Regions from separate parts of the Rhizobium sp. ERR 1071 genome, predicted to be linked through region 1. Evidence: predicted binding sites of a transcription regulator. Region 1 holds the regulator's gene; each other region holds the start of a gene.
What was found. The regulator PhoB, encoded in region 1, activates phosphate uptake and scavenging genes when phosphate is short. The targets are predictions, from matches to a motif close to TGTCATNNANCTGTCAT.

Region 1 (7,229 bases):
TTGTTGCCGTCGCCCGTCCAGGCGAGCGTCTTGCCCTTGATCGGGCCGCGATGCTCTTCGAAGGTCATGATGTCGGCCATGATCTGGCAAGGATGCGTATCGTCGGTCAGCGCATTGATGACGGGAACCGTCGCATGTTCCGCCAGCTCCAGCAGGCGCGAATGATCGGTCGTGCGGATCATGATGGCATCGACATAGCGCGACAGCACCTTGGCCGTATCGCCGATCGTTTCGGCGCGGCCAAGCTGCATTTCGGTGCCGGAGAGGAACAGCGTCTCGCCGCCCAGCTGTCGCATGCCGACATCGAAGGAAACGCGGGTTCGGGTGGACGGCTTCTCGAAGATCATCGCCAGCATCTTGCCGGCCAGCGGCTTGTCGGCAGTGCCGGCCTTCTGCGCGCTCTTTCGCACGATCGCGTCATCGATGATGTTGCGCAGATCGGCCGCCGGAACGGCAGAGAGGTCGAGAAAGTGTTTCGGAGAAGCCATGTCCTTACCTGTGCTCCAGAAAAAACAATAACGCCCGCGTGGGGCAGGAACGCCCCATCTACGGGCGTTGAACTCAAGCCGATTTCTTGGTGCGAGCTGCGCGCGCACGCTCGGCGGCACGCTCCAGGCGGGCAAGACCTTCGCGTGCTTCTTCGGCGGTGACGACCAGCGGCGGCAGAAGGCGGATGACGTTATCGCCGGCCGGCACGCCGAGCAGATGCTCGGCACGGATAGCCTGCAGCAGCTCTGCCTGCGGAATGGCCGCCTTGATGCCGAGCATCAGACCTTCGCCGCGAACGTCCTCGATGATGTCAGGAAAACGATCCTTGAGCGAGGCGAGCCCCTGGCGGAAGACCAGCGAGACATCGCGCACATGCTGCAGGAAGCCTTCGGCAAGCACGATATCGAGAACGGCATTTCCGACCGCCATGGCGAGCGGATTGCCGCCATAGGTGGAACCGTGGGTGCCTGCCTTCATGCCTGAGGCGGCTTCCGCCGTCGCAAGGCAGGCACCGAGCGGGAAACCGCCGCCGATGCCCTTGGCGACAGCCATGATATCAGGCTTGATGCCGGCCCATTCATAGGCGAAAAGCTTGCCAGTGCGGCCGACGCCACACTGTACTTCGTCGAGGATCAGCAGCAGGCCGTGTTCGTCGCAGATCTCACGCAGCCCGCGCAGGAATTCATTGGTGGCCGGACGGATGCCGCCCTCACCCTGGACCGGCTCGATCAGGATCCCGGCTGTCGCATCCGTGATGGCGGCACGCACGGCATCGAGATCACCGAACTGCACTTGGTCAAAACCCGGTGCCTTAGGCCCGAAGCCCTCGATATACTTCTCCTGGCCGCCGGCGGCGATGGTCGCGATGGTGCGGCCGTGGAAGGCGCCCTCGAAGGTGATGATGTGGAACTTTTCGGGATGCCCCTTGGCGAATTGATAGCGCCGCGCCGTCTTGATGGCGCATTCCAGCGCCTCGGCGCCCGAATTGGTGAAGAATACCTTGTCGGCGAAGGTCGCTTCCGTCAGCCGCTTCGACAGCTTCTCCTGACCGGGCACCTCGTAGAGGTTCGACAGGTGCCAGACCTTGTCGGCCTGGGCCTTCAATTCGGCGACGAGATGAGGATGGGCGTGACCGAGCGAGTTGACCGCGACGCCGGCTGCGAAATCGAGGTAGCGCTCGCCATTTTCGGTGACCAGCCAGACGCCCTCGCCTCGCTCGAACCGTAACGGAGCGCGCATATAGGTGTCATAAAGCGGCGTGGTCTCGGCCATGGCCATATCTCCTGATCACAACTTTAAGGACCGATCGCTTCGATTTGATGAAACGGGTCCGAAAAAATCAAAAATGCCGCCTTGCGGCGGCCCGGGCACTATTGATGTTTTGCATCGCGATGTCAACAAAACTGGCGTTTTAGCAGGTGCGAGATAGCGCTTGCGGGCAAAAGAGATAGGTTCGGCGGCGCCTATTGCAGAAATGCCACGCCTAGGCAGCAAGTTGGGGAAAACCTCGAAATCGATTCCTCAAGATTCTCGCGACTCTTGTCACGGAGTCAGCCTCACACTAGGTTAAAAAGCAATTGCTAGACTGCATGCGGCGGAACTAGTCACCACAATTTTAGAGCGTTTCGCGCCTCGTTCCCATGCGAGGCAATGGTGAGGGATTCTGCCATCGGAAACGCGACAGCGGAGACAGGGCATGAATTGGACAGACGAACGCGTCGAGAAGCTGAAAAAGCTATGGTCCGAAGGGTTGAGCGCCAGCCAGATCGCTGCGCAGCTCGGTGGCGTGAGCCGTAATGCCGTTATCGGCAAGGTGCACCGCCTGAACCTTCCTGGCCGAGCGAAGGCGGGCGGCACGGCAACCGCGACGCGCACGCCAAAGCGCAGTGCCGCGGCTCCTCGCGCAACGACCTACGGCTCGCGCGTCGCTACCCGCACCGTGGTCGCCCGCCAGCAGGGTGCAACCATGCTGAAGGAAGAGATCGAGATCGATTCCGTCAATGAAATTCAGTATCGCCCGGCATCGAACGTCGTCGTTCCGATCTCCCGCCGCCTCGGCCTGACGGAGCTGACGGAACGCACCTGCAAATGGCCGGTCGGGGATCCGCTGAAGGACGACTTCCACTTCTGCGGCAATGACAGCCCGGATTCGTCGCCCTACTGCACCTATCATCAGCGCATGGCCTACCAGCCGGTGCATGACCGCCGTCGCAACAACGGCTGAAAGTTACCGCAAGACAAAGAGAAACGGGCCCCTCGAGGCCCGTTTTTCTATTTCCGCCGCTATTTAGTAACACCCGAGCGGCAAGCCGCTCAGGCTTCCATGGAATAGCCCGCGCCGCGAACGGTACGGATGACATCCTGCATATTGGAGAAATTGAGCGCCTTGCGCAGACGGCCGACATGGACGTCGACCGTGCGTTCATCGACGTAGATATCGTGCCCCCATACGCCATCGAGTAGCTGCGAACGCGAGAAGACGCGGCCTGGCGAGGACATCAGGAACTCCAGCAGGCGGAATTCTGTCGGCCCCAGCCGGACTTCGCGGCTCTTGCGGTGGACGCGATGGGTTTCGCGGTCCAGCTCGATATCGCCGCAACGCAGCACCGTGGAGAGAACCTCCGGGCGGGCGCGCCGCAGCATCGCCTTGACGCGGGCCATCAGCTCCGGCGTCGAGAACGGCTTGACGACGTAATCGTCCGCGCCGGTCGAAAGTCCGCGCACGCGCTCGCTTTCCTCGCCGCGAGCCGTCAGCATGATGATCGGCAAGCGCTCCGTCTCCGGCCGCATACGCAGCCGGCGGCAGAGCTCGATGCCGGACACGCCGGGGAGCATCCAGTCGAGGATCAGGAGATCGGGGATGCGCTCCTGGAGACGCAGCTCGGCCTCATCACCTCTGAGGATCGTGTCGACCTCGAAGCCTTCGGCCTCAAGATTGTAGCGCAGCAGAACGCTAAGCGCTTCCTCGTCTTCTACAACAGCAACTCTCGGAACCATGCGCCTATGGTCTCCTTTCTTCGCTTCCAGATTATTCCGTCACTGCGCCGACGGTGTTGGCGGTATCGTCCTTCGGGCGCTCGCCTTCCGGCTGAGCACCGGTCGCCATGTAATAGATCGTCTCGGCGATGTTGGTGGCATGGTCGCCGATGCGCTCGATGTTCTTGGCGCAGAAGAGAAGATGCGTGCAGGTGGTGATGTTGCGCGGATCTTCCATCATGTAGGTCAGCATCTCGCGGAAGAGCGAGGTGTACATGGCGTCGATTTCCTCGTCGCGTTCGCGGATCGACACGGCCTTATCGGGCGAGCGGGTCGCGTAAACATCAAGAACTTCCTTGAGCTGGCTCAGTGCCAGTTCGGAGAGGTGTTCGATGCCACGAGCGAGACGACGCGGCACGCCCGTGCCCTGAACGGCGATGACGCGCTTTGCGGTATTCTTGCCGAGATCACCGACGCGCTCCAGATCGGAGGCGATGCGGATCGAGCCCATGATTTCGCGCAGGTCCGCTGCCATCGGCTGACGACGAGCGATGGTGACGATCGCCTTGTCACCAACTTCGCGCTCGGCATGGTCGAGAACGACGTCGTCGGAGATGACCTTCTGGGCCAGGGCCGCGTCGCTGTTGACGAGAGCGCGTACGCTGTCGCTAACCATCTGCTCGGCCAGGCCGCCCATTTCGGCAATGCGACGCGTCAGAAACTTCAGGTCTTCGTCATAGGCTGAGAGAATGTGAGTGGAGACCATTTTTCTATCCTCAAGTGAACTGTGTGAAAGGAGCCGCGCGCCTGCCATCATCAACCAAAACGGCCCATGATGTAATCCTGCGTGCGGAAATCGTCGGGATTGGTGAACATCTTATCGGTGTCGTTCTCCTCGACCAGGTGGCCGAGATGGAACATTGCGGTACGCTGCGAGACACGAGCGGCCTGCTGCATGGAATGCGTCACGATGACGATGGTAAAATTCTCCCGAAGCTCGTGGATGAGATCCTCGACCTTGGCGGTTGCGATCGGATCGAGCGCCGAGCACGGCTCATCCATCAGGATCACCTCCGGGCTGACAGCAACGGCGCGCGCGATGCAGAGGCGCTGCTGCTGGCCGCCCGACAGGCTCGTGCCGGCATCATGGAGCCGATCCTTCACCTCACCCCATAGACCGGCCTTCTGCAGACTGGTTTCGACGATATGCTCGAGATCGGCCTTTGAGCGATGCAGGCCATGGATGCGCGGGCCGTAGGCGACGTTCTCGTAGATCGACTTCGGAAACGGGTTGGGCTTCTGGAAGACCATGCCGACGCGGGCGCGCAATTCCACGACATCGATGCTGTCGTCGTAGACATCCTGATCGTCGAGCGTGATCTTGCCGGTGACGCGGCAGGTCTCGATCGTATCGTTCATGCGGTTGAGGCAGCGCAGGAAGGTGGACTTGCCACAGCCGGAAGGGCCGATCAGGGCCGTGACCGTATTGGCGCGGATCTTCAGATTGACGTCGAAGAGCGCCCGCTTGTCGCCGTAGAACACAGAAACGTCCTGGCCGATCATCTTGTAAGGGATCGTCGTCATCTTCTTGGCCAAGGCTCTTTCGCTGGCAGCTTCCGTCATCATGTTCATTTCGTGCGCCCTCCCTTACCAGCGCCGCTCGAAGCGGCGGCGCAGCAGGATGGCGCCGATGTTCATCGCGACGAGGAAGAAGAGGAGCACGATGATGGCGCCGGACGTTCTTTCGACGAAGGCTCGCTCGGCTTCGCTCGCCCACATATAGATCTGCACCGGCAACGCCGTCGAAGGATCGAGCGGCGATGCCGGATAATTGGCGACAAAGGCGACCATGCCGATCAGAAGCAGTGGCGCGGTCTCTCCGAGCGCATGGGCAAGCCCTAGGATCGTGCCCGTCAGAATGCCAGGCATCGCGAGCGGCAGAACATGATGTAAGACCATCTGCATGCGCGATGCGCCAAGACCGAGCGCCGCGCTGCGGATCGACGGCGGCACGGCACGCAAGGCCGAGCGCGTGGCGATGATGATCATCGGCAGCGTCATCAGGCTCAGTACAAGGCCGCCGACCAGCGATGCCGAGCGCGGCAGCCCCATCATGTTGATGAAGACCGAGAGACCCAGCAGGCCATAGACGATCGAGGGGACGGCAGCGAGATTGTTGATGTTGACCTCGATCAGATCCGTCAGCCGGTTCTTCGGTGCGAACTCTTCCAGATAGATCGAGGCAGCAACGCCGACCGGCAAGGCAAGCACGAGAACGGTCAGCATCAGGTAGAGCGAGCCGATCAGCGCGACACCAAGCCCGGCGGCTTCCGGCCGGCTCGAATTGCCCGACAGAAAGAGACCGCTGTTGAAGGCCTTGTGAAGCGCGCCGCTTTCGCTGAGTTGCTTCATCCATGCGACCTGGCGGTCGGAAATCTTGCGATCCTTCTCGCTGACGGTCAGATCGATCTGCCCCTTGTTGGCGGAATCGATGTTGGCGCTGGCCAGAAATGTGACGTTCTGTGTCGTCCCGATGATCGAGGGGTTGGCAACGACTCTGTCGCGCAACACGATCCTGGCACTGTCCGACACCATCGCCATCGCCTCGCGCACAAGCGTGCGATTGGCCGGATCGATGCCAAGCGCTTTCACCAACGCATCGCGCACCAGTACGGGGTAATTGGCAGCGATCAGCACCTTCGGATCGTTCATGCGCTTACCCGTCGGGTCGATTACCTTCTCGGTAAATTCGATCGGCAGGGTGATCGAAGTCTGGACAAAGGCGGTATAGCCTGTGCGGACCACGGTCGAGACCAGGATGATAAGGAAGACGAGACCGAAGATGACGGCGGTCATCCCATAGGCGCGAAAGCGACGCTCGGCGGCATAGCGCCGCTTAATGCCGATATCGCGGTGTACAGACGCACCCGGCGTCAGACCGCGCGGCATGTTGAGCTGAGAGGAAGATACGACGTCGCTCATTCGTATTGCTCCCTGTATCGACGGACAATGTAGAGCGCATAGACGTTGAGGCACAGCGTCAGGCAGAACAGCGTGATGCCGAGGGCGAAGGCGACGAGCGTCTGCGGCGAAGTGAACTCCAGATCGCCGGTCAGCTGATTGACGATCTTCACCGTGACCGTCGTCATCGGTTCGAAGGGATCGAGCTGCATGCGCGCGGCAACGCCTGCGGCCAGCACCACGATCATGGTTTCGCCGATCGCCCGCGACGCGGTCATCAGCAGCGCGCCGACGATGCCGGGAAGAGCGGCCGGCAGCAGGACGCGCTTGACCGTTTCCGAGCGGGTGGCGCCGAGGCCGAGCGAGCCGTCGCGCAGCGACCGCGGCACGGCCATGATGATATCGTCCGACAGCGAGGAGACGTAAGGGATGAGCATCACGCCCATGACGAAGCCAGCCGTCAAAACGCTCTGCGCCTCGATGAAGCTTCTGTAGTTTCCGGTCATAAGCCCGTCGATCTCGGCGGAGATATCGCGCAGGAAGGGGCCGACTGTGACAAGGGCGAAGAAGCCGTAGACGATCGTTGGAATGCCGGCCAGAACCTCCAGCATCGGCTTGGCGATGGAGCGAACGCGAGCCGAGGCATATTCGGCCATGTAGATCGCGGCGAACAGGCCGATAGGCACGGCAAAGAGCATGGCGACGAAGCCGATATAGACCGTACCTGCCAGGAGCGGGATCAGACCGAAGGTGCCCGAGGTCTGCGCGCCGGCGCCGGTGAAGCGCGGGTCCCAGACGGTACC
Region 2 (7,229 bases), 370 kb from region 1:
GCTGCCGAATGAGTGACTCACCCCTTCTCAAGGTCAAGGACGTCTCGAAATTCTACGGCAGCCGCATCGGTTGCCGCGATGTGTCCTTCGAACTCTGGCCCGGCGAAGTGTTGGCTATCGTCGGCGAATCCGGCTCCGGCAAGACGACGCTGCTCAACTGCATCTCGACCCGGCTGCTGCCGACGACGGGCAGTGTCGAATACCACATGCGCGACGAGACCTATCGCGATCTTTTCCGCATGAACGAGGCCGAGCGCCGCTTCCTGATGCGCACCGACTGGGGCTTCGTGCATCAGAACCCGGCCGATGGCCTGCGTATGACGGTGTCCGCCGGCGCCAATGTCGGCGAGCGGCTGATGGCGATCGGCAACCGCCACTATGGCAACATCCGCAATACCGCCATCGACTGGCTCGAGCGGGTCGAGATCGACGCCGACCGCATCGACGACCAGCCCCGCGCCTTCTCCGGCGGCATGCGCCAGCGCCTGCAGATCGCCCGCAACCTTGTGACCGGCCCGCGCCTCGTCTTCATGGACGAGCCGACCGGCGGTCTTGACGTCTCGGTGCAGGCCCGCCTGCTCGATCTGGTGCGCGGCCTCGTCAACGATCTCGGCCTCTCCGCCATCATCGTAACCCACGATCTCGCGGTCGCCCGTCTCCTGTCGCATCGCATGATGGTGATGAAGGACGGCCAGGTGATCGAGCACGGTCTCACCGACCGCGTGCTCGATGATCCGCGCGAACCCTATACGCAACTGCTGGTCTCTTCGATCCTGCAGGTCTGAGGAAGAAACATGGCAACCCCACTCGTCGTTTCCGAAGTCTTCAAAAGCTTCACCATGCATCTGCGCGACGGCATTCGCCTGCCTGTTGTCGCCGATGTCTCCTTTTCCGTCGCTTCGGGCGAATGCGTCGTGCTCGGCGGCCCGTCGGGTATCGGCAAGAGCTCGCTCTTGAAAATGATCTATGGCAATTATGCCGTCGACAGCGGCCAGATCCTTGTCACGCACAAGGGCAGGATCGTCGATCTTGCGACAGCCGATCCGCGTACCGTGCTCGACGTCCGCCGCCAGACCATGGGGTATGTCAGCCAGTTCCTGCGCACGGTGCCGCGCGTTGCCGCTATCGATGTCGTCGCCGAGCCGCTGCTCGCCCGCGGTGTGAGCGTGACCGATGCCCGCGACAGGGCAGCGGAACTGCTTGCACGGCTGAACCTGCCCAGGGAACTCTGGCAGCTGCCGCCCGCCACCTTTTCCGGCGGCGAGCAGCAACGCGTCAACATCGCCCGCGGCTTCATCACCGATCACGCCATCCTGCTGCTCGACGAGCCCACCGCGTCGCTCGACGCCCGTAACCGGGCCGTCGTCGTCGACATGATCGAGCAGAAGAAGGAAGCCGGCGTCGCACTGCTCGGCATCTTCCATGACGAGGAAGTGCGCGAAGCCGTCGGCAGCCGCATTCTCGACGTCTCGCAGTTCTCGCCGCGGAAGGCCGCCGCATGAGCCGCAAATTGGGCGAGACGCCCTTCATCAGCCCGTCGGCCAGCGTCAACAATTCGACGCTCGGCCGCTATACCGAAGTCTCCGACCGCTGCCGCATCGATGAAGTCGAGATGGGCGACTATTCCTACATCATGCAGGATGGTGCGGTCTGGTGCGCGACGATCGGCAAGTTCGTCAACATCGCCGCCGCCGTGCGCATCAATGCCACCAACCATCCGACATGGCGCGCGACGCTGCACCACTTCACCTATCGCGCCGCCGACTACTGGCCGGATGCCGATATGGAGACGGAGTTCTTCACCTGGCGGCGCGACAACCGGGTTGTGATCGGCCATGACGTCTGGATCGGGCATGGCGCGACCGTGCTGCCCGGCGTGACAGTCGGCAATGGTGCCGTCATCGGAGCCGGCGCCGTCGTTTCCAAGGACGTTGCGCCCTACACCATCGTCGGCGGTGTGCCGGCCAAGCTCATCCGCGAGCGTTTCACGTCCGAGGTCGGCGCGCGAATGGACAAGCTTTCATGGTGGGATTGGGATCACGATCGCCTGCGCACAGCGCTTGCGGATTTCCGCGCCCTTTCGGCGGAGGAATTTCTGGATCGCTACGAAGCCTGAGAACGGTTTCCACCCTCATCGGACTTGCAAGGCGCTGACAAGCGATCCAGCTTAGCCGGTCCTTTCAATGCGGGATCGAGAGGAGTTTTCATGGCAAAGCAGTTTTCCAGCATCGACGATCGGCTGCGCGATTTCATCGCGCGGCAACACATCTTCTTCACGGCATCCGCAACATCGGATTCCCGTGTCAATGTTTCGCCCCGCGAGACACTGTGCCTGCGCATCATCTCTCCGAACACCGTCATCTATCTCGACCGCACCGGCAGCGGCAACGAAACATCAGCGCATATGAAGGCGGACGGACGGCTGACCGTCATGTTCTGCGCCGTCGAAGGGCCGCCGATGATCCTCCGCCTCTATGGCCGCGGGCGGATCATCCATCGATCAACACCCGAATATCGGGAACTGCTACACGATCATTATGCGGATCAGGAGCCGCTCGGCGCACGGCAGATTGTGTGGCTGGACTTCGATCTCGTACAAACGTCCTGCGGTTTCGGCGTGCCGCTTTTCACCTATGAAGGCGAACGGCCGAGCCTGGACCAATGGGCGAAAGCCAAGGGTCCCGACGGCATTGAGGAATACCGGCGCGAGAAGAACAGCTTCAGCATAGACGGTCTGCCGACCGGCATGTTTGACGGCTAAACTTAAAGGAAAGCTCTCAGCCGGCTAATCTTGCAAAATCGCCGGGAATTGTAACAGCAGTTACACAAAACTGACATTGGAGCTTCATGAAGCGGGACTAATCGGTTGCCTTGTGGTTGGCGCCAGCCCCCTCGAAACTCCTTTCGAGACAGGGGCACGCGCCCGTTCTTAGCACCGGTACCGCTGAAATTTCTGCAGCCCGGGAGCCGCGAAAGGGAAGCACTATGTTCGAACTCAGGAATGTCTCACGCCGGTTTGGCAACAAGCTCGCCGTCGATTCCGTGACTTTGGACATACCGCAGGGACAGATGGTCGGCGTCATCGGCCGTTCCGGCGCCGGCAAGTCGACGCTGCTGCGCATGATCAACCGTCTGGCCGATCCGAGTTCCGGCTCCATTCATTTCTCCGGCACCGAAGTCTCCAAGCTGACCGGTCGTGCACTGCGCAGCTGGCAGCGCGATTGCGCCATGATCTTCCAGCAGTTCAATCTGGTGCCGCGCCTCGACGTGCTCACCAACGTCATGCTCGGCCGCCTCAACCATCGTTCGACGATGCTGAGTCTCCTTTCGGTCTTCACCCGCGAGGAGCGCATCGAGGCGATTGCGGCGCTGGAGCGCCTCGGCATCGAGCAGACGGCACTGCAGATGGCCGGCACGCTTTCCGGCGGCCAGCAGCAACGCGTTGCCATCGCCCGTGCCCTGATGCAGCAGCCGAAGATGATGCTGGCCGACGAGCCGATCGCCTCGCTCGATCCGCTGAACGCCAAGATCGTCATGGATGCGCTGCGCGATATCAATGAGCGCGAAGGCATCACCGTCATCACCAATCTGCATACGCTGGATACGGCGCGCAACTACTGCGAACGCATCGTCGGCATGGCGGCCGGCAAAGTCGTCTTCGACGGCAAGCCGGCCGATCTGACGGCAGCCGCCGTCAAGGAAATCTACGGCACCGACAAGGACGGCGCCGGCATCGACGAGACCATGACGTCGACATCGATCAACATTGCCGATCCAGCCGTGCAAGCCGCGGCGACTGAATCTGCCGGCCCGCAACCGCTGGCACTGGCCGGTCTCTGAGAGGGACGGCCGGGATCGAAGGCCCGCGTCAAGGGCGCATTTCTTCTATCAGACCGAAGACATCCGGGGACACCGGTTAATCAGGAGACGAACCCATGTTGAAGAAAGCACTCTTTGCCGCTACGGCGCTTGTTGCGCTCGCAGTCGGCGCTGCTGCCAACGCAGCAGACCTCAAGGAATTGCGCATCGGCATTCTCGGCGGCGAAAACGAAGCCGATCGCCTGCGCAATTACGCCTGCCTTTCCGACCACCTGAAGAAGGAATTCGGTTTCGAGAAGGTTTCGCTGTTCCCGGCCGCCGACTATAACGGCGTTATCCAGGGCCTGCTCGGCGGCACGCTCGACTTCGCCGAACTCGGCGCGTCCGGCTACGCAGCCGTCGCCATCAAGGACCCGAAGGCCGTTACCCCGATCCTGACGACGCAGCAGACCGACGGTTCGACCGGCTACTACTCGATCGGCCTCGCCCTCAAGTCTTCCGGCATCAAGACGATCATGGACGCCAAGGGTAAGAAGCTCGGCTACGCCGACCCGGACTCCACCTCGGGCTACCTTGTTCCGCTGACGCAGATTCCGAAGACCACCGGCGTGCCGAACGACAAGTTCTTCGGCTCGACCCAGTTTAATGGCGGCCATGAGAACAACCTGCTCGCCGCTTACGACGGCAAGGTCGATGTTGCTGTCGACGACTCCTCGGGTGTTGGCGATTTCAAGGACGGCTTCACCTCCGGTACCTTCCGCAAGGAAGTCGACAAGGGCGCCGTAGATCCGAACAAGCTCGTCGAAGTCTGGCGTTCGCCGCTGATCCCGAACGGCCCGCTCGTCGTTCGCAACGCTCTCGGCACCGAATGGCAGACGAAGCTGACGGACTTCTTCATGAAGCTCCCGACGGCTGACGCCAAGTGCTTCAACGCCATCGAAGGCGGCGACTTCAAGGGCTACGTCAAGGTTACTCCGGACTTCTACAACGCCGTCATCGACGTTCGTAAGGCTGCCATCGGCGGCTGATCCGCATTCCTATAATTGGGCGGCCGGCAACGGCCGCCCTTTTGCTATTCACACCCTTTGCTATTCACAAGGGCAGGATTTCATGACGATCGCCGATACGCACCCGAACATGCAAAGCGCGCCACAGAGCGCCAAGGAGATCGGCGACGCCTGGAGCAAGATGGTGGCCAAGCGCCGCTTCTACACCGGCATCGGTCTCGTGATCCTGCTCGTCGCCTTCGTCAGCTCGGTGCGCTTCGCCGACGAAAACAACGCCGGGCATTTCTTTGACCGCCTGCCGCATCTCTTCGATTTCCTGAGCTGGCTCATTCCGAAGGACTGGGCCGACGTCTACCGCGCGCTCTTCGACCTGCCGAGCCCGAACGGGGCCAATGGCGCCGGCGGCGAGGAATTCAATTTCCCGCTCGGTCGCGTCTATGTCTGGGGCGATTTCTATATCCCCGAATATTTCGAGCTGATGATCATCACGATCAACGTGGCACTGGTATCGACCATCATCGGCTTCGTCTTTGCCGTACCCTTGAGCTTCTTTGCCGCCCGCAACATGTCGCCGTCCCATCCGATCCGGCTGGTGACGAAGCGCATCATGGAACTTCTGCGCGCCTTTCCGGAAATCGTCATCGCCGGCCTGTTTTCGGCGATCTTGTCGATCGGCCCGATCGCCGCGATCATCGCCGTCGGCCTGCATACGATCGGCGCGCTTGGCAAGCTCTTCTACGAAGTGGTCGAGAATATCGACATGAAGCCTGACGAAGGCATGCGTGCCGTCGGCGCGAGCTGGAGCGAGCGCGTGCGCTTTGCCGCCCTGCCGCAAGTGCTGCCGAACTTCATGTCCTACGCGTTGCTGCGTCTGGAGATCAACGTTCGCGCCTCAACCATCATCGGCGCCGTCGGCGGCGGCGGCATCGGCGAGGAGCTCAAACTTGCGATTTCACGCGGTTTCGGCGCCAAGACATTGGCGCTGGTGCTGCTTCTCTTCCTGACGATCATCGCCGTCGACCAGTTTTCCGCATGGCTCCGCCGCCGCCTCGTCGGCGAGCATGCCTTCCTTTTGCAGCATTGAGGTTATCCATGTCCGTCATCGACGCCGGCCGCATGCAGGAAATCGAAGCGCGTTACCCGGAAGTTCTTCACCGGTCCTTCCGCCAGCGCTTCGGCGCGCTGATGATCTTAATCGGCGTCATCCTCTACGGCATCTATGCCGTGTGGTTCTTCGACCTGCCGAAGGTCATTTCGGAAGCGCATTGGGAGCGCGTCGGCATCTATCTCAGCGAATGGGTGAGCTATGACGTGCAGCCGGAATTCCGCATCTCCGGAGACAAGATCAGCATCAAATATCCGCGCTTTTCGCCCCTGGGCGATAATCCAAACCCGGACTGGGTGAAGACCAATCCCGATGGCAGCATGACCGTTTCTGTCAGCGGCACAAGCCGCACGGTAACCGTCACCAAGACGCAGGCCATCGTGACCGCGCATGGCATCACGATTCCGATCGATATTGCCGGCGATGTGCCGAAAATCGTCGGTTCCGAGCCCGTTCCAAGCTGGATGACCGTCTATGACGACAATATTCTCGTCAATCTCGGCTTTGCAGGCGACGCCAGCATTTCCACCGACCGCGTGAAGATCCGCAAGCGGTTCATCGGCTGGGCCAACTTCGTCTTCGATACGCATTCGCCCTTCTTCGACAAGCCGGCGAGCGAAGTCATCAGCCTGATCGTTTCGGGGCCGCGGCTCGATCCTGCTCAGTCCAATCTCTCGCTGGCCTTCGACAATATCTGGAACAATGGCGCATGGCAGCATGGCGACGTCTGGACCAAGCTGTTCCAGACCATCGTCATGGCCTTCCTCGGCACGCTGCTGGGCTCGCTCGCGGCCTTCCCACTCGCCTTCCTGGCGGCTCGCAACATCACGCCGAGCCGACTCGTCAACCAGATCCTCAAGCGCTTCTTCGATTTCCTGCGTTCGGTCGACATGCTGATCTGGGCGCTGTTCCTGACGCGCGCCTTCGGCCCCGGCCCGCTCGCGGGCAGCGGCGCGATCTTCCTCACCGAGACGGGCACGCTTGGCAAGCTCTATTCCGAGGGCCTCGAGAACATCGACAACAAGCCGCGCGAAGGCGTGAAATCCACCGGTTCGCCGACCATTCTCGTGCATCGCTACGGGATCATGCCGCAGATCGTGCCCGTCATCGTCAGCCAGACGCTCTACCAGTGGGAATCGAACGTGCGCGGCGCGACCATCATCGGCGCCGTCGGCGCGGGCGGCATCGGCCTCAAACTTTGGGAAGCAATGCGCACCAATGCCAACTGGGAAAACGTCGCCTATATGGTGCTGCTGATCCTCATCGTTGTCTTCCTGTTCGACGCCGCATCCAACGCC
Region 3 (7,229 bases), on a different contig from region 1:
TCGACCTCGGCGACGTCGTGCCGTCGATGGCCGGTCCGAAGCGTCCGGAAGGCCGCATCGCGCTGGAAAACATCGCTTCCGGCTTCGCAACCTCGCTCGAAACCGAATACAAGAAGCCGGGCCAGCTCTCCAACCGCTATGCGGTCGAAGGTACGGATTTCGACATCGGCCATGGCGACGTTGCCATCGCTGCCATCACCTCCTGCACCAATACCTCCAACCCGTCGGTGCTGATCGCTGCCGGCCTTCTGGCCCGCAACGCCGTTGCCAAGGGCCTGAAGAGCAAGCCGTGGGTCAAGACCTCGCTGGCGCCGGGATCGCAGGTCGTCGGCGAATATCTTGCCAAGTCCGGCCTACAGGCTGATCTGGACAAGCTCGGCTTCAACCTGGTCGGCTTCGGCTGCACCACCTGCATCGGCAATTCCGGCCCGCTGCCGGCGCCGATCTCGAAGACGATCAACGACAAGGGCCTGATCGTTGCCGGCGTCCTCTCCGGTAACCGCAACTTCGAAGGCCGCATCTCGCCCGACGTCCAGGCGAACTATCTCGCTTCGCCGCCACTCGTCGTCGCCTACGCGCTCGCAGGCTCGGTGCAGCTCGACCTGACGAAGGAGCCGATCGGCGAAGACCAGAACGGCAAGCCGGTCTATCTGAAGGACATCTGGCCGACCTCGCACGAGGTTCAGGAGTTCATCCAGAAGTACGTCACCCGCGAGCTTTATGAAACCAAGTATGCCGACGTCTTCAAGGGCGACGCCAACTGGCAGGCCGTGCAGGTTCCTCCGGGCCAGACCTATGCGTGGGACGACAACTCGACCTACGTGCAGAACCCGCCCTACTTCGTGGGCATGGGCAAGAAGGGCGCCGGCGTTTCCGACATCAAGGGCGCGCGCGTTCTCGGCCTCTTCGGCGACAAGATCACCACCGACCATATTTCTCCGGCCGGTTCGATCAAGGCGGCCTCGCCGGCCGGTTCCTACCTCCTCGGTCATGGCGTCGGCGTTGCCGACTTCAACCAGTACGGCACGCGCCGCGGTAACCATGAAGTCATGATGCGCGGCACGTTTGCCAACATCCGCATCCGCAACCACATGCTCGGCCCGAACGGCAAGGAAGGTGGCTACACCATCCATTATCCGTCCAAGGAAGAGACGTCGATTTACGATGCGGCCATGCAGTACAAGGCCGAGGGCGTTCCGCTCGTCATCTTCGCAGGCGTCGAATACGGCAACGGCTCTTCGCGCGACTGGGCTGCCAAGGGCACGAACCTGCTCGGCGTGCGCGCCGTCATCGCCCAGTCCTTCGAGCGCATCCACCGTTCGAACCTCGTCGGCATGGGCGTCATCCCGTTCGTCTTCGAGGAAGGCACCACCTGGGCAAGCCTCGGCCTGAAGGGCGACGAACTCGTGACGATCGAAGGCCTGGAGAACATCAAGCCGCGCGAGCGCAAGATCGCCAAGATCACCTATGGCGACGGTTCGGTGAAGGATGTTCCGATCATCTGCCGTATCGATACGCTGGATGAGGTCATCTACGTCAACAACGGCGGCATCCTGCAGACCGTTCTGCGTGATCTCGCTGCCTGATAGGCATTAAACGCTGTTATGGGAGGCCGCCGGAAAACTCTTCCGGCGGCCTCTTGTTTTTCACGGTGATGTGTACTGCGAGACTTCTGCTCACCCCGGCCTCACCCCATCGTGACTTTGCGTCATCGCGTTAAACTATTATCTCTTGTTTCAGATTTTTCGGGCTTGATGTGGCCTGGTCGCCCCAAGAAGCGCGAGTTTTGCAGAGCCCGTGTAGGCAGACGGCGCTCGAGATTGGATGCAGAGGTAAGATAGAATGCGCCTTCGATTTTTGGCTCCACTTCTGGCAGGCATTGGGCTCGCAAGTTCGCTGCATGCGCAGGAGGCTCCGAAGATCAAGGGCGTCGTCGAACTCTTCACCTCGCAGGGCTGCGCTTCCTGCCCTCCCGCCGATGCTGCCTTCCGTAAGCTGATCCGCCAGGGCAATGTCGTGGCGCTCGCCTATCACGTCGATTACTGGAACTATCTCGGCTGGAACGACACGATGGCATCCAAGGACAATACGGCGCGGCAATACGCCTATGCCCGCACGATGGGGCGCAGCGGGGTTTATACACCGCAGGCGATCGTCAATGGCAGGGACCATATGAACGGCGCCGATCTCAATGGCATCAACGTCAAACTGGATGACTTTGTGCGCCTTGGCGAGGGGCTGACGGTTCCGGTGAATGCTGCCATGAAGGGCGACGAGCTCGAGATCAAGATCGGCGCTGGGCAGGGCAAGGCGAATGTCGTTGCCGTCTATTTCGATAAGGAACAGATGGTGGCACCGAAGGGCGGCGAAAATACCGGCCAGCAGATTGCCTATATGCACGCGGTATCCGATGTCGAAACAGTCGGCATGTGGGACGGCAAGGCCATGAGCCTCGTGCTGCCGTCCACCGTGCTGGATAAGGCTGGCCGGCGAGGCCTTGCGATTCTGCTGCAGTCGTCGACATCTTCAGGCGATCCGGCTGCCATTCTCGGGGCGACTGTTCTGACGGTAGGCTCGGACGGCTGAACGATTTTTCCAGCTTTGCCGGAGGTCTTCCATTTTGAACTGATGCCAAAAGGGGTCCCTATTTTGGCTGGCGCCAAAAAGGGGAGGTGCCCGGCGAGGACGCATTCGGGGCTGGGGTTTAATCGATGCGCCCCAGCCGGGCCGTTTGACGCGGCGGCGCCAAACGGCTGCCTATACTTCCTGTAAATTGGGCGTCGTTTTGTCTGAAATGCGGCGTTGACGAGGTGCTTTCACAGCCGGGAAAGAAATTGTGAGCCGTCAGCCGTCTTGCAATTTGATGCGGCTGAGGCAAACTGTCATTCTCCTGTCATGAGATAGCCCCTGGGGGATTGATGACTGATCAGCCGGATTTGAGACACGGTGAAAGCCGTTCCGTCGATACCAATTCATCCGTCGTCGTTGATCTCAGAGAATACAAACAGAGCAAGGACCCGCTGCCGGTGACCTTTCATCGCCGGGAGCTTGATGCGATTCTCTGGATCTATGGCCGCATGGTCGGCGAGGGCGAGTGGCGCGACTACGCCATCGACCATTTGAAGGACAAGGCGGTTTTCTCCGTCTTCAAACGCTCCGGCGAAATGCCGCTCTTCCGCATCGAAAAGAATCCGAAGCTTTCAGCCAAGCAGGGCGCCTTCTCAGTCGTCAATACCAACGGCATGATCCTGAAACGCGGTCATGAGCTGAGCCAAGTGTTGAAGGTTTTCGACAAGCAGCTGAAGTTGGTAGAGAAGTAGTTTCTCGTCGTTGGCTGTGTGCTGGCTGATAGTGCCACACCCCCTCTGTCCCTATCGGGACATCTCCCCCACAAGGGGGAGATTGGTAATTTGGAGCAGCCTCTTCGCCTCATGGTACATCGAGTCTGCCGAAATCACGCCTTATTGTCTGTGATGGGCGAGCGGCAAACTCCCAGCTATCTCCCCCCTTGTGGCAGGGCTATCGCATATGAGCGGAGATCGCCGCCGTCCCCTTCTCCCCAGCGGGGAGAAGGTGCCGCCAGGCCGATGAGGGGGTGCCCGCCAAGACCACAAAAATCCATGAATTCAAATCGATAACCCCCTCATCCGACCCTTCGGGCCACCTTCTCCCCAAGGGGAGAAGGAGCTTATGGTGCTCATCCGCCTCCATATGCGATAGCCCTGCCCTTTGTGGGGGAGATGTCACGAAGTGACAGAGGGGGTATCACAGGCTCCGCGGACTCATAGGTCCGATACTGACACTACTCCCCAAACAATGTCCCAGGATAGACCGATGGATCCGGATCGGTTTCCGCGCCGTCCCCGAGCGCCTTCTGCATCAGCATGGTATCCAACCAGCGGCCGTGCTTGTAGCCGGTACCCTTGAGCAGCCCCACTTCGGCAAAGCCTGCCGCGCGATGTACGGCGATGGAGGCTGGGTGGGCGCCGCCGATGACGGCGATCATCTGGCGGAAGCCGAGCGTCTGGCAGTTTTCCACCAGGGCATGGAGCAGCAGTCTGCCGATGCCGCGCCCGCGCGCCTCGGGCGCCAGATAGATCGAATCTTCCACCATCCAGCGATAGGCCGGCCGCGTGCGGAAAGCGGAGGCATAGGCATAGCCGAGAAACGCGCCGGTATCGTCTTCGGCGACCAGATAGGGATAGCCCTTGTCACGAATTGCCTCGAACCTCGCCGTCATTTCCTCCTGGTTCGGCGGCGTGATTTCATAGCTTGCCGTGCCGTTCAGAACGGAATCTCTGTAGATGGCGGTGATGTGGGGAAGGTCGTCTAAGGTTGCACTGCGGAGGCTGACGGACATTGTTTCTATTGCCTGATCTGCGAATTTGCGACGGTTGCCATAAAATCGCAGCGCTTGTGCCCAGGCAAATAAAAAAGGCGGCCGAAGCCGCCTTTTCGTGTCTCATTTCATGCTGCAATTAACGGCGGTTGCCGAGGAACTGCAGCAGGAACATGAACAGGTTGATGAAGTCGAGGTAGAGCGACAGGGCGCCCATGATCGCCTTGCGGCCGGCCACGGTCACGTCGTCGGCTTCGTAGTACATTTCCTTGATCCGCTGCGTATCGTAGGCGGTGAGGCCTGCGAAGATCAGGACGCCGATCACGGAGATGGCGAACTGCAGCGCGGATGAAGCCAGGAAGATGTTGACGAGCGTCGCAATGATCAGGCCGAAGAGACCCATCATCAGGAACGAACCCATCGCCGACAGGTCACGCTTGGCCGTATAGCCGTAGAGCGACAGCGCGCCGAAGGAGGCGGCGGTCACGAAGAAGGTCTGCACGACGCTCTGGCCGGTGTAGATGATGAAGATCGACGACAGCGACAGGCCCACCAGCGCGGCGTAGACCCAGAAGGTCGTCGTCGCGGCGGCCACGCTCATGCGGTTGATCCTGAAGCTCAGGAAGAAGACCATTGCGAGCGGGGCGAGAATGACCACCCACTTCAGCGGGCTCAGATAGATCGCCTGGCCGAAGGCCGTGATCTGTCCGTTTGCGAAAGCGAGCGAGAAGGAGAGATAGGCGGCAACACCCGTGATCGCCAGACCCAGCGCCATCAGGTTATAGACCTTGAGCATGTAGGCTCGAAGGCCCTCGTCTATCATCGCACCGGATTGCGCACCGCTCTGCGCCCGGTTTTGGTAATTGCGAAAGTCAGCCATGTTTTCCTCTTTCAAGCTCCGATTTGATTACGGTGTCGGGTCTTTCAAGGCCCAGGCGCCGCTGCGGAGCTCAGCATGCCTGCACAGAATATGAGGCTTTCGGGCCTCATACACAAGGGTCAAGCGATCCGGCGCATGTTAAATCGATGTAATATCGAGCCGTTTTGCCGGCTTCCGGTTCGTCTCCGTAACGAATCAGAGTTCGCGCAGAACAGGCGCTGCTTTCTGCCCGAGAATCCGCCAAGTACCGATCAAGCCTATACCGACCGTCAAAATCAGCGCGATAACCAGCGTGGAGAAAGCGACATCGGGCAGAAAGGCAGAAGGGAGCCGCATGATACGGCTGACGATGTACCAGGCGGATGTGGAGCCGGCGATCAGCGCGAAGATGGCGGTTGCGGCGCCCAGGATCAGATATTCGTAGCTGAAGGCACGGATCAATGTTGCCCGCGTCGCGCCGAGCGTCTTGAGGATGACGGCGTCATGCGTGCGGGCGCGGTTGCCGGCCGCGAGCGCACCGGCCAGCACCAGCACCGAGGCGATGAGTGCGACAGATGCGGCGGAACGAATGGCCGTCGCCAGCTGTCCCACGAGCGTGTTGACGACATCGAGCGCATCCTTGACGCGGACGCTTGTGATGGTCGGGAAGGTATTGGTGACTTTCCTCAGGATCGCCGCTTCTTGTTCCGAGGTGGCGGAAGTGTCGGTCAATGTCGCCAGCCAGGCGTGCGGAGCGCCCCTGAAGGTGTTGGGCGAGAAGATCATCACGAAATTGATCGACAGCGACTGCCATTGAACCTTGCGGAAGCTGGCAATCCTGGCGGTGACGTTGCGGCCAAGCACGTTGACGGTCACCTTGTCGCCGAGCTTCAGGCCGAGCGCCTTGCCTTCGTCTTCGGAAAAGGAGACCAGCGGTTCGCCGCTATAATCCTTGTCCCACCATTTGCCTTCCGTGACCGAGGCGTTTTCCGGCACTGTATCGGCATAGGTGATGCCGCGGTCACCGCGGAGCACCCATTGGCCTGCGGCCGGCACCTTCATTTTGGTGACATCCTCGCCGTTGAAGGCGACGATCCGGCCGCGGAGCATTGGCGCCTCGACAAGCTTGCCCTTGGGGTCGATGTCGAGGACGATCTTGCGGAAGCCTTCCAGTTCCGGCCCCTGAATATCGACGAAGAAGAAGTTCGGCGCCTGTTCGCTCATGCGCCCCATCAGCTCGCAGCGCATATTCCCGTCGATCAGTGTCAAGGTCACCAGCAGCGCCAGCCCAAGGCCGAGCGACAGCACGACGGACGAGGTGAGCGCGCCCGGCCGATGAATGTTGCCGATCGCCAGGCGCAGCGCGGGCGAGCGCACGCGCGGGCTGCGGCGGGCAAGCCAGGAGAGCAGGGCTGCCACCAGCCGCAGCACGACGAAAGCGCCAGCGATCGAGACGACGAAGACGACTGCGATGAAGCGGTCATAGGCGGTGACGATCGCCAGGGCTGCAAGTGCCGCCATTAGGACGCCGGCAGCCAGGAGATAGGGCCAGCCGGGCAGGCGTCGCGCTTCGAAGCCCTGCTCGCGAAACAGCGCCGTCGCCGGCACTTCGCGGGCATGGCCGAGCGGCGGAATGGCAAAGGCCAGTGTCGTCAGCAGGCCGAAGAGAGCAGCCAGCGTCAATGCGCCGGGGTAAAGCCTCGGTGCGGTCGAAATCGGTAGGAATTCCGCCATGAATTGCGAAGCGATCATCGGCGCGATAGCGCCGAGGACGAGGCCAATTGCTATGCCGGCGAGTGCAATCACGGCGATCTGGATGAGGTAGATCAGCACAACGACGAAGGCCGGAGCGCCCAGGCACTTGAAGGTGGCGATGGTCGTGCGCTTGGAGTCGAGGAAGGCGCGCACGGCATTGGCAACGCCGACGCCGCCGACGATGAGCGCTGCGAGGCCGACGAGCGTCAGGAACTGCGAGAAGCGGGTGACGTTGTCGGCAAGCTGGGGTGCTGCGCGATCGCTGCTGCGGATCGA
Region 4 (7,229 bases), on a different contig from region 1:
GCTATCTCGGTGCCGGCAAGACGACGCTGCTCAACCGCATCCTTTCGGAAAACCACGGCAAGAAATACGCCGTCATCGTCAACGAATTCGGCGAGATCGGCATCGACAATGATCTCATCGTCGAGTCGGACGAAGAAATCTACGAAATGAACAATGGCTGCGTTTGCTGCACAGTGCGCGGCGACCTCATCCGCGTCGTCGAAGGCCTGATGCGCCGCCCCGGCCGCTTCGACGGCATCATCGTCGAAACGACAGGCCTTGCCGATCCGGTTCCGGTCGCCCAGACCTTTTTCATGGACGACGACGTCCGCGCTAAGACGGAACTCGACGCCGTCGTAGCGCTCGTCGACGCCAAGCATCTGCCGCTGCGCCTGAAGGACAGCCGCGAGGCTGAAGATCAGATCGCCTTTGCCGACGTCGTCGTCATCAACAAGTCCGATCTCGTCTCTCCGGAAGAGCTCGCACAGATCGAGGACATCGTCCGCGCCATCAACCCGGCTGCCCGCGTGTACAAGACGACCCGCTCCGGCGTGGAGCTCGCCCGGGTGCTGAACCAGGGCGCCTTCAATCTGGAACGCGCGCTGGAAAACGATCCGCATTTCCTCGAGCATGGCCACGAGGATCACGTCTGCGGCCCGGATTGCGATCATCACCATCACGACCATGATCACGATCACCACCACCATGACCACGATCATGATCATCACCACCACGATCACGACCATCATCACCACGGCCTGTCGCCGATCCACGACGTCACCGTGCAGTCGGTTTCGCTGCGTGGCGGCGAGATGAACCCGGAGCGCTTCTTCCCCTGGATCCAGAAGGTCACGCAGACGCAAGGCCCGAATATCCTGCGCCTCAAGGGGATCATCGCTTTCAAGGACGATCCGGAGCGCTACGTCGTTCAGGGTGTGCACATGATCATCGAAGGCGATCATCAGCGCCCCTGGAAGGACGGCGAGAAGCATGAAAGTCGCCTCGTCTTCATCGGCCGCGAGCTCGACCGCGAAAAGCTGGAAGCCAGCTTCAAGGCGTGTGAGGCGTCTGCCTGATGCCGACTGTTGCTCCGCTTGATATCGACGGCCACGTTCTGGCCGTCGAATTTTTAGGTGACACCCCCTTCTTCGCCAGCGCCGCCGGCGCGATCCACCGCCTCGAAGGTGGCGAGAAGGTTACCGAAGCCCATCAGGGGATGCTGACCTGCATCCGCGATCCCTATAGCGAAAGCCTGATTTCGGGCGGCGAGGACGGCAAGGTTCTGAGGATCGCAGCCGACGGCAGCACGGCGGTACTGGCCGAAGCGCCGCGCAAATGGATCAGTCAGCTTGCAGCCGGCCCGCAGGGCTCCGTCGCCTATTCCTATGGCAAGAGCACCTTCGTACGGCTCTCCGATAGGACGACGAAAGAGTTTCCGGAAGAACGCACCGTCGAAGGCATTGCCTTTGCACCAAAGGGCCTGCGCATCGCGGTTGCCCGCTATAATGGCGTATCCCTGCACTGGGTGGGCATGAGCGCGCAGCCGATCAACCTGGAATGGAAGGGTGCCCATACGAGCGTCACCTTCTCCCCGGATGGCCAGTTCATCGTCACCACCATGCAGGAAAACGCCCTGCACGGCTGGAAGATGGACACGAAGCCCGGCGCCGAAGCCCGCCATATGCGCATGACGGGCTATCCCGCCAAGGTGAAGTCGCTCTCCTGGTCCAACAAGGGCAAGTGGCTTGCCTCCTCCGGCGCACCGGCCGCGATCGTCTGGCCCTTCCAGGGCAAGGACGGCCCGATGGGCAAGGCGCCGCTCGAGCTCGGCACGCGCGCGAACATCATGGCGACTTCCGTGAAATTTCATCCCGCCGAGGATATTCTCGCCATCGGCTTCATCGATGGTATGATCCTTGCGGTTCGCATCGGCGACGCCAAGGAAGCGCTCTTGCGCCGGCCCGGCAAGGGTGCGATCACATCGATGAGCTGGAGCAAGTCCGGCAAGCTGCTCGCCTTCGCCTCCGAAGCCGGCGACTGCGGCGTTGTGGACATTTCCGGTTAAAGCAATTCCAGGAAAAGTGCGCAGCGGTTTTCCGTCCGGAATTGCGTGAAAACAATGAGATACAGAGAGACGGGATCATGCCTCAGTCAGGAACGGCAATCGCCGGAAATGCGCCTGCCCCAGCCGAAAATGTCTGGGACGTGATCCGTTGCGAAGCCGCGGAACTGGCGGCGCGCGAGCCGACGCTTGCGTCGCTGCTGCGAGCGCAGTTGCTTGACGGAAACTCCAATGCCGAAAGCCTTGCCAACATTCTCGCCGCCCGGCTCTGCGTCGTCAGGATCGAGCATGGTGACATGCTTTCGCTGCTGTCCGATGTACTCAAGCGATATCCCGTCATCCTGCAGGCAACGGAAGCGGATCTTGTCGCGGTGCGAACCCGCGACCCCGCCTGCACGACCTACCTGCACGCATTGCTGAACCTGAAGGGCTTCCATGCCCTGCAGACGCACCGCATCGCTCATGCGCTCTGGGCGGAAGGCCGCAAGGAAATCGCCAGCTGGCTCTCCAATCTCGTTTCTCTCGTCTTCGGCCCGGATATCCATCCGGCTGCGAAGATCGGCACGTCGATCATGCTCGACCACGGCTCCGGCATCGTCATCGGCGAAACCGCCGTTATCGAGGATGAAGTGTCCATCCTCCAGAATGCGACGCTCGGCGGCACCGGCAAGGAGAGCGGCGATCGTCATCCGAAGATCCGCCACGGCGTGATGATCGGCGCCGGCGCCAAGATCCTCGGCAATATCGAGGTAGGCGCCTTCAGCAAGGTTGCCGCTGGCAGCGTCGTCGTCAAACCCGTACCGCCGCATTGCACGGTCGCAGGCGTACCGGCTGTAGTTGTCCGTATCCATCGCGCCGACGAGATCCCGGCCGAGACGATGGATCAGAATATCTGATTTCGCCTGGGACTGTGGCCACCTCGTGGTTCGAGGCATCGTCGTTTTCGGTGCTCTTCCGCTGCACCTAACCATGAGGCGGAGCAAGTTCCGTGACGAGGCACGCAGATCAGCCCTCATACTGAGGAGGCCCGAAGGGCCGTCTCGAAGCACGAGGGCGGGTGAGGAAGCGCCCCGCCACCAGTCCGTGACATAAGGTAGCACCGGAAACGCTCCCCTTACCCTTCATGGAACTGTCATGCTCCATTGATAGCTCGAAAGGGTTCTCTATGCCCGGCGTGGCGCAAATGCGCCGGAGCAATGCCCCCACTCGAAGAGGATATGACGATGACCAGTTTTTCACGTCGCGCCGCCCTTAAAGCCGGCAGCGCGCTTACCCTTGTTTTGCTCTGTTCCGCCGCCGGTGCCGCCGATATGGCGCCGGCGCCGAATACCGCGACCCCCATCAAGCATCTTGTCGTTATCTTCCAGGAAAATGTCTCCTTCGACCATTATTTCGCGACCTACCCCAAGGCAGCGAACGTCGATGGCGAACCGGCATTCAAGGCCGCCGACAACACGCCGACCGATATCAATACGCTCGCCAATGCCGGTCTTCTGGACAACAATCCGAACAAAACCAACACGGCAAACGGCGCCGATGCGGCAGCCCCCTTCCGGCTCGACCGCACGCAGGCCGCAACCCAGTCGCAGAACCATGGCTATACCGCCGAACAGGCCGCCTACAACAACTTCGCCATGGACCTCTTCCCCGCCAATACCGGCAAGGGCACCAAGGGTGCTGCCGGCGCCTTCGGCACCAAGGGTCAGGTCATGGGCTATTACGACGGTAACACCGTCACGGCCCTTTGGAATTATGCCCAGCACTATGCGCTGAACGACAATTCCTTCTCCACCAATTTCGGCCCTTCGACCCCCGGCGCGCTGAACCTGATCTCCGGCCAGACCAATGGCGCCATCCTGCCGCCCGGCTATACGCTGGAAAGCGACGGCACCTATTCCAAGGGCCGCATCGTGCCCGACGGCAATGGCGGCTGGACCGCGATCAGCGATTTCGATCCGACGGGCGACGTCTGTTCGGTCGGCCAGACGGCGCTGATGTACGGCAAGAACATCGGCGACATGTTGAACGAGCACAAGATCACCTGGGGCTTCTTCGAGGGCGGCTTCGACCTCTCGCAGACCAACCCGGACGGCACGACCGGCTGCAAGCGCGCGACTACATCGGCCATCACCAAGGTCAATTACACCGATTATATTCCGCATCACCAGCCGTTCCAGTATTACGCCTCAACGGCCAACCCGACACATGCGCGTCCGTCTTCGGTGGCAACGATCGGCACGACCGATGCGGCAAATCACCAGTACGACATGACGGATTTCTACGCGGCCCTGAAGAACGGCAATATGCCCGCCGTCAGCTTCCTGAAGGCACCGGCCTATCAAGATGGCCACGCCGGCTATTCCGATCCGCTCGACGAGCAGGAATTCGTCACACAGGTGGTCAACACCGTGCAGAATTCGCCGGACTGGAAGGACACCGCCATCATTATCCTCTACGACGATTCCGACGGCTGGTATGATCATGCCCATGCGGTCGTCAATCCGTCGAAAATCCCCGTCAAAGGCTATGACGTTCTGAGCGGCGACGGCTGTTCCACCGGCACTGCCCTGCCCGGCGTCAACGGCCAGCCGGCGCAGGGACGGTGCGGCTACGGCACGCGCCAGCCGCTGCTCGTCATCTCGCCTTATGCCAAGGTCAACTTCGTCGATCACACGCTGACGGACCAGACCTCCGTCATGCGCTTCATCGAAGATAACTGGATGGGCGGCGCCCGCCTCGGCGGCGGCTCCTTCGATGTGCTCTCGGGCTCGCTGAACACCATGTTCGACTGGTCCAAAGGTGACGCGCCGAAGCTGATCCTCGATCCAAAGACCGGCAACCAGGCATCGTAAATCCAGAAGGGAGACGGAAATGCCCCTGACCTACCGCCGTCTCCTGCCGCTCATCGCACTCGCGGGCCTGTCGCTTGCGGGTGCGGCTGCAGGCATGGCAAACGAACCGGCCGCCAGTGCTTCGGCAACCGATGGCTATGATGACCAGGCGCCGCTGAGCGCGGTGGCGCAACTCGGCAAGAAGCTGTTCTTCGATCCGTCACTCTCGGGCGGCGGCCAGATGTCCTGCGCGACCTGTCACGATCCGGCCAACCACTACGCGCCGGCCAACGACCGTGCCGTCCAGCTCGGTGGCCCGCATCTCGATCAGCCGGGTATCCGCGCAGTGCCGAGCCTCGCCTACAAAATGTCGACGCCATCCTTCTCGATCGGAGAAGAGAGCGCTGCCGACGAAGCGGCGGAAGCATCGCCGATGACCGAAGCGTCGGGCGTGGCTCTGGCCAATGCTCCGGCCGCCGTCGCCGGCCCGATGACCGCCCAGGCCGTCGTCAAGGCCGATGCGGCAGCCGCAGCAAACCTCGTGCCGCAGGGCGGCATGTTCTGGGATGGGCGTGTCGATTCGCTGGAGGAACAGGCCCTGCAGCCAATGATCTCACCCTTCGAGATGGCGAATGCCGATGCGGCCGCCGTCTATGCCAAGCTGAAAGAGAGTTACGGCAAGGAGATTTCGGCGCTCTTCGGCGACAATATCCTCAGCGATCAGGACATGACGATCTCCGAGATCGGCTTCGCGCTCGCCCGCTATCAGATCGAGGACAGCTCCTTCCATCCCTATACCAGCAAGTACGACTACTATCTGCGCGGCAAGGCAGTGCTGACGGATGCAGAAGCGCGGGGTCTGAAGCTCTTCGACGATGCGAACAAGGGCAATTGCGCCTCCTGCCATCTCGATAAGATGACCGGCGACGGGCAGATGCCCAACTTTACCGATTTCGAGTTCGAGGCACTCGCCGCACCGCGCAATCCGGCCATTCCGGCCAATGCCGATGCGCATTACTACGACACCGGCATTTGCGGCCCGCTGCGCAACGACACCTATTCCGCCCAGCCGCAGAATTGCGGGCTGTTCAAGACGCCGACGCTGCGCAATGTCGCGGCCCGCCATGCCTTCTTCCACAATGGCGTCTATCGGAGCCTTGAGGATGTGACCCGTTTCTATGTCAAGCGCGATACCAACCCGGATGAGATCTATCCGAAGGATGCGAGCGGCAAGGTGCTGAAATATGATGATTTGCCAGCGCAGTATCGGGCGAATATCGATGTCATCGACGCCCCGATGAACCGCAAGCCCGGCGATGCCCCAGCCCTCAACGACGCCGAGATAGCCGATGTCGTCGCCTTCCTGAAAACGCTGACGGATGGCTATGACCCGACAAAGGACAGCGTGAAGGCTGCGAAATAATAAGGCCTCCGACCGGGCGGCGGAGGCCTTATAATACGTCGAGACTGTTCGAGTCCTTTATGCAGCCTTTGCTATCGGCGGCTGGGCCAGTTTGCGGCCGCTGGCGACGATCATGCCGGCGGCGCTGTCGAGCCACCCTTCCTTGAGCTCGAGGGCCAGGAAGCGCTCGCGCTGGAACGGCCCCGGCATGACGAGATGGCGCGTCTTTGCGGCAAAGAAGCCGAAACGCTCGTAGTAAGGCGCATCGCCGACGAGCAGGATCGCGCCATGGCCGCGCTTCTTGGCTTCCAGGATGGCGGCGCGCATCAGCGCCGAGCCGATGCCCTTACCTTCATAGGCGGGATCGATCGCCAGCGGGCCGAGCAGCAGCGCCTCGACCGGGCGCGTCTCCCGATCGACGCCGGCTTCGACGTTCCAGAGGCGAACCGTGCCGATGACATGGCCGGCGCGATCGCGCGCGACGATTGCCAGACCTTCAGCCGGCACGCGGCCCTGGCGCAGCTTTTCCGACGACTTCTTGCGGCGGTCGGGACCCATGGCGCGATCCAGTAGGTTTTCGCGCGCAACGACATCGCCTGCGTTTTCCAGGTCGAGAGTGAATGTGGACGGCGCAAAGAATGCGCGGACAGAATCAAGAACAGCGGCCATCTCGGCCTCCCGTGCCCAATACCGTTATCAGCGGTGGTGACGAACTATTGTGAGGGTGCCGCCCCGGATGGTTACGGGGGCGGCTTTGTCGAACTTCAGATCCCTGCCGGACCTTAGATAATGTAGGCCTTCAGCGGGTCGAAGCCATTGAACGCCACAGCCGAGTAGGTCGTGGTATAGGCGCCGGTGCCTTCGATCAGAACCTCGTCGCCGATGGTGAGCGACACCGGCAGCGGATAGAGGTTCTTCTCATAGAGCACGTCGGCCGAATCGCAGGTCGGGCCGG

Region 2: a site for PhoB is predicted at 2,833-2,849, ahead of phnC (phosphonate ABC transporter ATP-binding protein). Genes of this name have one in related genera too.
Region 3: a site for PhoB is predicted at 2,881-2,897, ahead of FBZ99_RS27450 (DUF2794 domain-containing protein). Genes of this name have one in related genera too.
Region 4: a site for PhoB is predicted at 3,161-3,177, ahead of FBZ99_RS05595 (phospholipase C). Genes of this name have one in related genera too.

The regions. Positions count from the first base shown of each region.
Region 1 is NZ_VITM01000003.1:532,427-539,655, forward strand. Features, by position in the region: gene argF (ornithine carbamoyltransferase) at 1-488, opposite strand, end outside; gene FBZ99_RS12675 (aspartate aminotransferase family protein) at 562-1,761, opposite strand; gene FBZ99_RS12685 (GcrA family cell cycle regulator) at 2,186-2,713, shown strand; gene phoB (phosphate regulon transcriptional regulator PhoB) at 2,803-3,486, opposite strand; gene phoU (phosphate signaling complex protein PhoU) at 3,518-4,231, opposite strand; gene pstB (phosphate ABC transporter ATP-binding protein PstB) at 4,282-5,097, opposite strand; gene pstA (PstA family ABC transporter permease) at 5,113-6,447, opposite strand; gene pstC (phosphate ABC transporter permease subunit PstC) at 6,444-7,229, opposite strand, start outside.
Region 2 is NZ_VITM01000003.1:907,184-914,412, forward strand. Features, by position in the region: gene FBZ99_RS14595 (alpha-D-ribose 1-methylphosphonate 5-phosphate C-P-lyase PhnJ) at 1-12, shown strand, start outside; gene phnK (phosphonate C-P lyase system protein PhnK) at 9-785, shown strand; gene phnL (phosphonate C-P lyase system protein PhnL) at 795-1,502, shown strand; gene FBZ99_RS14610 (DapH/DapD/GlmU-related protein) at 1,499-2,116, shown strand; gene FBZ99_RS14615 (pyridoxamine 5'-phosphate oxidase family protein) at 2,207-2,761, shown strand; gene phnC (phosphonate ABC transporter ATP-binding protein) at 2,986-3,840, shown strand; gene phnD (phosphonate ABC transporter substrate-binding protein) at 3,936-4,847, shown strand; gene phnE (phosphonate ABC transporter, permease protein PhnE) at 4,930-5,910, shown strand; gene phnE (phosphonate ABC transporter, permease protein PhnE) at 5,919-7,229, shown strand, end outside.
Region 3 is NZ_VITM01000011.1:122,233-129,461, forward strand. Features, by position in the region: gene acnA (aconitate hydratase AcnA) at 1-1,586, shown strand, start outside; gene FBZ99_RS27445 (DUF1223 domain-containing protein) at 1,843-2,586, shown strand; gene FBZ99_RS27450 (DUF2794 domain-containing protein) at 2,919-3,320, shown strand; gene FBZ99_RS27455 (GNAT family N-acetyltransferase) at 3,803-4,360, opposite strand; gene FBZ99_RS27460 (Bax inhibitor-1/YccA family protein) at 4,479-5,219, opposite strand; gene FBZ99_RS27465 (ABC transporter permease) at 5,415-7,229, opposite strand, start outside.
Region 4 is NZ_VITM01000002.1:51,649-58,877, reverse strand. Features, by position in the region: gene FBZ99_RS05610 (CobW family GTP-binding protein) at 1-1,055, shown strand, start outside; gene FBZ99_RS05605 (WD40 repeat domain-containing protein) at 1,055-2,044, shown strand; gene cysE (serine O-acetyltransferase) at 2,122-2,937, shown strand; gene FBZ99_RS05595 (phospholipase C) at 3,265-4,893, shown strand; gene FBZ99_RS05590 (cytochrome-c peroxidase) at 4,913-6,295, shown strand; gene FBZ99_RS05585 (GNAT family N-acetyltransferase) at 6,353-6,943, opposite strand; gene odc2 (ornithine/lysine decarboxylase) at 7,057-7,229, opposite strand, start outside.